2 regions of the Shewanella sp. BJSY2023SW001 genome follow, and region 1 is predicted to be linked to the other one. Evidence: predicted binding sites of a transcription regulator. Region 1 holds the regulator's gene; the other holds the start of a gene.

Region 1 (4,234 bases):
CGCTCAAATACGGCGGCGCGCATGCTGTCATCTTCCTTACCCGGAGTTCGGCCCCAATAGAGACTCACCGGCACCAATTGAATATCCAGTTGTGGATTGGTCTGATGCAAATGAAGCAAAGAGGTGAAACAGCTGAGAAAAGGTTTATTGCCCTTGCGCTTGCCGAACAGGGGCTTTGCACCTTCCAGGCAGACGACTCTGGGAACGGTAATATCATCAACCTTGAGCGTCTCATAAGGGCAAGGCAAACCAAACTTACGGGTGACTTCCGCCAACGCCGCGATATCACTGACAGACTCCGTCTTCATCACGTAGGCCATCGGCTTGGCGAGATCCAGGTTCAAATCGGCGAAAGGATCCTGAGGCACCACAGTGGTATGCACCAGCTTGCTTTGGAGCCAGCGAAGTGATTTAAACCAGAATGAATCTTGTTTGGACATGTTTTTCAGTGTCTGAGCCACAATCAATAGCCCAATAGAATACCAGAACTTCCTGAATCTTAGCTAGGGAAGGTGCGAACCGGTCCCGGCAGCTCCTCTGGCAAATTCCTTGAACTCCACATAATTCGTAAGCCTGACTGTCCAAATCTGCCACAGGTTAAAACATTTACCCTCCCCTAAACGTTTCAATTTTGGTTAATACTTGCGCTGATCAAAATACTGTATATACTGACAGGTACTGTATGAAAAAACAGGAATCACCATGAGACCACTGACACCGCGCCAGGCACAGATTCTGGAATTGATTAAACGCAATATAGCCGACACCGGCATGCCGCCAACCCGGGCTGAAATTGCTACCCGGTTAGGCTTCAAGAGTGCCAATGCCGCAGAGGAACACCTCAAGGCACTGGCAAAGAAAGGCTGTATTGAGATCATGCCAGGCACCTCTCGTGGTATTCGCTTGTCACATGATGAACAAGCGGAGTCAGAAGCAGGTCTGCCCTTAATAGGCCAGGTCGCTGCCGGGGAACCCATACTGGCACAGGAGCATGTTGAGCAGTATTACCAGGTCGACCCTGGCATGTTCCATCCCTGCGCCGACTTCCTACTGCGGGTACGCGGCGACAGCATGAAGAACATAGGCATTCTCGAAGGTGATCTCCTGGCGGTTCACAAGGTACAAGAAGCCCGTAACGGTCAAGTCGTGGTGGCCAGGGTTGAAGACGATGTAACAGTGAAGCGTTTTGAAAAGAAAGGTAATGTGGTTTATCTACATGCCGAGAACGAGGCTTACTCCCCAATCAAAGTCGACCTGACTTTCCAGCCATTGACCATTGAAGGACTGGCGGTAGGCATAATACGCAATGGAGACTGGCTATGAGCATAATGACGGGCAACGCCCCAAGACACCCGGGCCTGTGGACAGACACCAGTATTGCCGGCAATCAGCCTTGGCAACATACCGGCATCTCCAGCTTGGCCAGCCATAGCCAGGGACGTCAGGAATTATTACGCCTCTGCCCTCAATTGGCGCAATTGAGTCAACAGGGACGCTGGATAGTCTTGATTAACGCCCCTGCCAACATAGGTTACAAGGAAACCTTAGCAAGGGCCGGTGTCAGAATGGATAGAGTTCTCTTGGTGCGCACCAAGGATGAAATCGAAGCCCTGTGGGCAACGGAAAGAGCCTTGACCAACGGCACCTCCAGTGCAGTGATCAGTTGGATAAACAGCCTGGATGCCCGTGATAACCGTCGATTGCAGCTGGTTGCCCGTAACGCCAGAGCCATGGGAATAGTGCTGGAAACAGGACGGCAGGCGAAAGAGATGGATAACCGCCTCAACGAACTTACCCGCTCCATCCATTAATTGTATGAATAAAGGCCATTCCTGGGATGGCCTTTATTCTGTGCCTTTTGGGTGCAATACCTTTCCTTGTAAATCGACGCAAAGCCGCGCTGGTCAGCCCCTCACGCAGAATTCACCTCTAGATTAACAGACGCTTTTCTTTCATACAGTTAGAAAATATCGTGATCTTGATCAAAATTTAATCTACAAGTAATGTAAGAACAACGATTGTGTTATCTCCATGCAATTCGTCGTAGGTTGAACGTCCCATTTCGCTTTATAGCGAGTAAGGCCGTCGCCGGAAATGCTGAGTATATTCAGCGGTAAGTGCAACAGTGGTTACCACCTGTATACCTAGATCTAAGTGAAACCGCCGCCGCACTTTGAAGTCATCGTTGCTTTTTTGGGAACTGAAGAGTTTGCATAGAGCAAAGACTTACTGTGTGACTCTTCTTTGTAGTTGCGAATGCAATTGACAGAGGAGATGTCTTGTGAAGCAATGGCTGTGTGTTTTGCTGACCTTGTTGTGCGTCAGCTTGTTGTCTCCAGGTGCTCAGGCAGATATGCCCTTGAATATGACTCAAGGGGTAACTGAGATCAGTGGCAAGGTGTATCACCTGCACATGATCATTCTTTATATCTGCTGCGCCATAGGTTTGGTCGTATTCGGCGTGATGATCTACGCCATGATCAACCATAGAAAATCCAAAGGGGCAGTCGCGTCCCAATTCCATGAAAGTACCAAGGTAGAAATTGCCTGGACGCTTATCCCCTTCTTAATCCTTATCCTGATGGCAATCCCCGCAACCAAGACGCTGATTGCCATGGAGGATCCCAGTGATGCCGACCTGACGGTCAAGATCACCGGCTCGCAATGGAAATGGCACTACAGCTATTTCGGCGAAGACATCGACTTCTTCAGCATATTGGCAACGCCGAGGTCCCAGATAGAAGGCCAGGAAGCCAAGGGCGAGCACTACCTGCTTGAAGTCGACAAGCCGTTGGTATTGCCCATCAATCGTAAAGTCCGATTCCTGATGACCTCAGATGATGTGATCCACTCCTGGTGGGTGCCCGCCTTTGCCGTCAAAAAAGACGCCAATCCCGGTTTTATCAACGAAGCCTGGACCCGGGTGGACAAGCCGGGGATCTACCGCGGCCAATGTGCCGAGCTTTGCGGTAAAGACCACGGCTTTATGCCGATTGTGGTGCAGGTACTGGCAGAAGATGAGTTCGACGCCTGGATGGCAAAGCAGAAACAAGCCGCGGCTACGGCCGCCGAAGAAGCTCAGGCGGCCCTCAGTGAGACCATGAGCCATGATGAAGCCATGGCGCTTGGCGAACAGATCTATATGGCGCGCTGCGCCGCCTGTCATCAGCCAAACGGCGCCGGACTTCAAGGGGTGTTCCCGGCGCTCAAGGGCAGTGCTATTGCCATAGGTCCAATAGCAGCCCATCTGGACATAGTGATCCATGGCAAGACAGGCACCGCCATGCAAGCCTTCGGCAAACAGATTACCGCCAAGGAACTGGCCGCTGTGGTGACCTATGAGCGCAATGCCTGGGGCAATAACACAGGCGACACAGTGCAAGCCGCCGACGTCAATAACCACGGGCAGTAGGGGAAGAAGATGAACTCATTCAGTCAAGATGCGAAAGCCGGTGTTCAGGAAGTCACTGAACAGGAACACCAGCATCATCACGCCCCCAAGGGGATCATGCGCTGGTTGCTGACCACCAACCATAAAGATATAGGCACACTCTATCTCTGGTTCAGCTTCATCATGTTCCTAATCGGGGGCGCCATGGCCATGGTGATCCGTGCTGAATTATTCCAGCCCGGTTTGCAACTGGTCGAGCCCAATTTCTTTAACCAAATGACCACAGTACACGGTCTTATCATGGTTTTTGGTGCCGTGATGCCGGCCTTTACCGGCCTGGCCAACTGGTTGATCCCCATGATGATAGGTGCGCCGGATATGGCGCTGCCGAGGATGAACAACTGGAGCTTTTGGATTTTACCCTTCGCCTTCTTAATCCTGCTTAGCTCATTGTTTATGGAAGGCGGCGGCCCCAATTTTGGCTGGACCTTCTATGCGCCATTGTCGACAACTTATAGCGCAGACAGCACAGCCTTGTTTGTTTTTTCAATACATATCATGGGGATAAGCTCAATCATGGGGGCGATCAACGTGATAGTCACCATAGTGAATCTGCGCGCACCTGGCATGAACTGGATGAAGCTGCCCCTGTTCGTCTGGACCTGGCTTATCACCGCCTTCCTTCTGATAGCCGTTATGCCGGTATTGGCCGGGGCTGTGACCATGGTACTCACAGACAAATTCTTCGGCACCAGCTTCTTCGATGCCGCCGGCGGCGGAGATCCTGTGATGTTCCAGCATATTTTCTGGTTCTTCGGCCACCCCGAGGTGTACATAATGATC
Region 2 (4,234 bases), on a different contig from region 1:
CCGGCTCGACTTCGGGCTGAACCACTTCAGGTTCAGGCTCGGGCATGGTTTCAGGTTCAGGCACCTGAACCTGGGTTGGCAGCGGTTCGCTGGGCGCGGGTTCAGGGAGTTCAACCTGGGTGGGTTCTGCTGTTTGCTGCGGCTCTTGTTCGCCGCTGAAATAGTAGTAGGCTCCTCCTGCAATCAGCAATACCAACACTAGCAGGATGATAACAATGCCACTGTTGCCAGAGGACTTTTCCTGCGGCGCGATTCTATCTTCTTGATTGACTTGCATTGGATTTCCTTTCATTGATACCTGTGAGGCAGCGCTTCTCCCATTCTGCAAATATTGGCCATCTTGTCCAGCTTTCGGCCATTTAGCAGCAAGATTTATTTGTGAAATATTGCCAGTAGAGCAGATCCTGTGGTGGCTGACTTGAACCCCGGCTGAACTCTCGGCAATTTTGTGACGTTTTTAGCGCACTAGGCCTGAACATATTGCTGCCGGTCGCCCAGCCAGCGCTGAATGATGGCATCGACATTCTCCGGTGCCTGGCTCATCACATGACGGGCCAGTTTCTGGATGTGGGGAATAAGCGCCTGATCCCTGACCAAATCGGCCACTTTCATATCGGCTATACCTGTCTGGCGGGTGCCCAGCACCTCACCCGGGCCGCGGATCTCCAGATCTTTTTGGGCAATCACAAAGCCGTCGTTGCTCTGACGCAATACCCCAAGCCGTTTGGTAGCCGTGTGTGACAGCGGTGCCTTGTACAGCAGGACGCAGTGGCTGGCCACGGCGCCGCGACCGACCCGGCCGCGCAACTGGTGCAACTGCGCCAGCCCCAGCCGTTCCGGGTTCTCGATGATCATCAGACTGGCGTTGGGCACATCGACCCCCACTTCAATGACAGTGGTGGCCACCAACAACTTGAGCTCGCCGCGTTTGAAGCTGTCCATGACTTGTTGTTTTTCGGCGCTCTTCATACGGCCATGTACCAGGCCTATGCTCAGCTCCGGCAGGGCGGCACGCAGTTCTTCACAGGTGTCTTCGGCTGCCTGGCATTCGAGCACTTCGGATTCCTCGATAAGGGTGCAGACCCAGTAGGCCTGGCGACCGTCATTGAGCGCCGCCTGACGTACCCTGTCGATTACCTCCTGACGCCGACTGTCACTGATGGCCACTGTGGTGACCGGGGTACGCCCCGGCGGCAACTCGTCAATGATGGAGGTATCCAAATCCGCATAGGCTGTCATCGCCAGGGTGCGAGGAATAGGGGTCGCCGTCATGATCAACTGGTGGGGATGAAAACCCTGGCTGATGCCTTTCTCTCTCAGCCCCAGGCGCTGATGCACGCCGAATCTGTGTTGCTCATCTATGATGATCAACGCCAGCTTGTGAAACTGTACCTGCTCTTGAAAGATGGCGTGGGTGCCTATCACCATGTGGGCACTGCCGGAGGCGATATCCTCCAGCGACTGGGCTCTGGCTTTGCCTTTGAGCTTACCCGCCAGCCAACCGACCTTGAGCCCCAATGGCTCCAGCCATTGGCTGAAATTAATCGCATGTTGCTCGGCCAACAGCTCAGTGGGCGCCATCATGGCCACCTGATAACCGTTTTCTATCGCCTGCAGCGCCGCCATGGCGGCCACCAGGGTCTTGCCCGAGCCGACATCGCCCTGAACCAGGCGCATCATGGGTTGTGGCTTTTCAATATCACGGCCGATATCTGCCACCACTCGCTGCTGCGCCCCCGTAGGTTTAAAGGGTAAGGCGGCGAGGAAGGGATTGAGCAAAGCGCCGGTGGCGGGCAAAGGCACAGCTTTGTCATGATTGCTTCGCTCTCTGAGCTTGAGCATAGACAGGTTATGCGCCAGCAGTTCTTCCTGTACCAGGCGTTGCTGCGCCGGGTGTTGCCCCTGTTCCAAGCGATAGATATCGACATCTGCCGGGGGCCTATGCAGGGTGCGCACCGCCTGGGCCAGACTTTGCTGATTGGGGCGCAGCGCCTCGGGCAGCAACTCTTGCAGTCCATCGTCCTGCAACAGGCTTAGAGCCTGCTCGGTCAATTTCATCCAACTGGCCTGCTTGAGCCCTTCAGTGGTGGGATAGATGGGCGTCAGGGTGTCGTTGAGGTTGGGCGGTTCGTCGCCCTTGAGTATCTTGTAATCCGGATGAATGATCTCGGCCTGGTGGTTACCTCGGCGCACTTCGCCATAGGCTCTAATGGTTAGCCCTTGTTGCATGGCATTGCGCTGGGCGGCAGAGAAATTGAAGAACCTCAGGGTCATGGTGCCGCTGTCATCACGGACATTGCAGATCAACATGCGCTTGCGGCCATTGATGATCTGGCTGGATTGGATTTCGGCTTCTATGGTGCCGTAGCTGCCGGGTGTGAGGCTGGCTATGGGGTAGATGCGGGTTCTGTCTTCATAGCGCAGCGGCAGGTGGAACAGCAGATCCTGTACCGTGTTGATTCCGAGCTTGTGCAGTTTCTCAGCCATTTTAGCGGCTACGCCTTTAAGCTCGGTGATAGCAATAAGATCCAGTCTCTGCAAACCTTTAGCACCGGATTACTGTGAATTTATACATATACTATCAGAGAAATAGCCCTTGGCAATGCGTTGCTTTTATCGGCCGGGTAAAGTGTGGTGCAATGGCGGCAGGGCTTCTGCCTGGGTGGGCGGGTGTATGGCAAAAGCCCTGATATATTTGTGACGGATTAATCTGTCAGTGCCACCAGTTCAACAGGGTGACCAAGGGCTTTATCAGTAGCTGAACGCTGCCTATTACAAACAGCCAGGCGCCGATAAGGGTGTGAACGTCAGTGAGAAAAAAGAAGCTGCCCAGTAGAAAACAGAGCGCGACTATTAGGTCGCTTAGGGTATTGAACAAGGCGTGTTTGGGAAGAGGGGTGGCGGGGGCTTTGATATCTTGCTCGGCAAAATATCGCTGCTTACTGTCGATCATGGTTCCTTCTTGGTAGTTATGATTTGCCGCGATACCTTAACGCTGCTACCTTCCGAGTGCAAATCTAATTCCCTAATTATTTGTTTTAATGAGAATAAATATATCTACATAACCATAAGATTAAGTTAACAACTTGCATCTTGGATTCGGCAGGCTTGGCAAAAGAGTAGCGTAACTTAACGGCCCAGGCCTGAACCCTGGCTAACGGTTATTTCACCGTTAAAGCCTATCAGTTCGGCGAGTGTTTGTGCGTAGGCTCTGGCTTTGTCTGTGGCCTGCTTTTGAGGTTTGAACAGGCCAAAACCGAGTCGCTCACGCTCAGAAAAACAGAGTACCACGCTGACACTTATGAGCTCTTCGTCAGTCAGGTGTTCAAGCATGTGACTTCTGGATCTTTCGTTATAGGTATTGCGTTGCACCTTTATGCGGCAGAGTTGACTGAGAGGCTTGCTTTTCCCGCCCCGGAAGACGCAGCCTTGTTGCAGATCCAAAGTTACGGGTTTGAGCTGGCGGTAGAGGTTCAGGCCCATGATGATACCGCTGAGCCCCAGCACTATGGCTATGATGGCAGCCGTAAACCAAGTGTCCTGTCTGGCGGGGTCCAAGACGAGTACTCCCAGTATTCCGGCAAGCATCAATAATAGTCCCCAAAGCGCGTATTTCAGTTGCGTTTGCCTGCTGCGCCAGATGAGTTTCAACTTGCCCGGCTCAGCCTCGAGCTCTGTCATCAGCATATGCTGCTGATATTGGCAGAGCCTGGCCTGTTGTGGGTTTTTGGTCATAAAATGGTCGCCATGAAATCAGTAGTTTGTCGTAAAACTCAGTGCTCAAGCCAGTAGGCTCGAGTGAGCCGCTATCAGTTGCCAGCCGCTTGCCCTGTGCAGCCAAACCCGGGTAAAGCGAAAACGGCCGTTGGTCGGTGCTTTGGCATAGCTGCCTTGAATATTCACCTCCGCCGACACTATCGCAGTCCCCTGATGCAGTCGTATCTCTTCGGTTAGAGTGTCTATCCGAGTGATATTGAGCAGGCCTGAGCAGTGGGCATGCAGATCCTCTGCTTTGCCGAGCACTTGCCCCAGGTGATTGGTGAATATCAGCTGAGGCGACAACAGTCTATCCAGCAAATTGATATCCGAATTCAACATGGCGCTACGCAGTTGGCTTTCTAGTTGTTGAATCTCTGAGATGTGATTCATGGTTATTCCCAAGCCCTGATGAGTGACGGCAAAGAGGCAAGAAGGTTAAAAAATACTGACTTTGGCACACTTGCTGCAGTACCAG

What was found. Region 1 encodes LexA, which represses DNA repair genes until DNA is damaged. Its sites were predicted from a motif close to TACTGTATNNNNATACAGTA; they were not measured.
Region 2: the regulator LexA is predicted to act here: its motif matches at 2,558-2,577, upstream of recG (ATP-dependent DNA helicase RecG).

The regions. Positions count from the first base shown of each region.
Region 1 is NZ_JBKORF010000076.1:24,043-28,276, forward strand. Features, by position in the region: gene plsB (glycerol-3-phosphate 1-O-acyltransferase PlsB) at 1-440, opposite strand, end outside; gene lexA (transcriptional repressor LexA) at 703-1,323, shown strand; gene ACMHXH_RS17010 (cell division inhibitor SulA) at 1,320-1,811, shown strand; partial or broken gene coxB (cytochrome c oxidase subunit II) at 2,282-3,403, shown strand; gene ctaD (cytochrome c oxidase subunit I) at 3,422-4,234, shown strand, end outside.
Region 2 is NZ_JBKORF010000042.1:43,114-47,347, reverse strand. Features, by position in the region: gene ACMHXH_RS09970 (DUF3014 domain-containing protein) at 1-277, opposite strand, end outside; gene recG (ATP-dependent DNA helicase RecG) at 466-2,541, opposite strand; gene ACMHXH_RS09960 (YrhK family protein) at 2,714-2,953, opposite strand; gene ACMHXH_RS09955 (hypothetical protein) at 3,130-3,735, opposite strand; gene ACMHXH_RS09950 (nuclear transport factor 2 family protein) at 3,781-4,149, opposite strand; gene ACMHXH_RS09945 (hypothetical protein) at 4,195-4,234, opposite strand, start outside.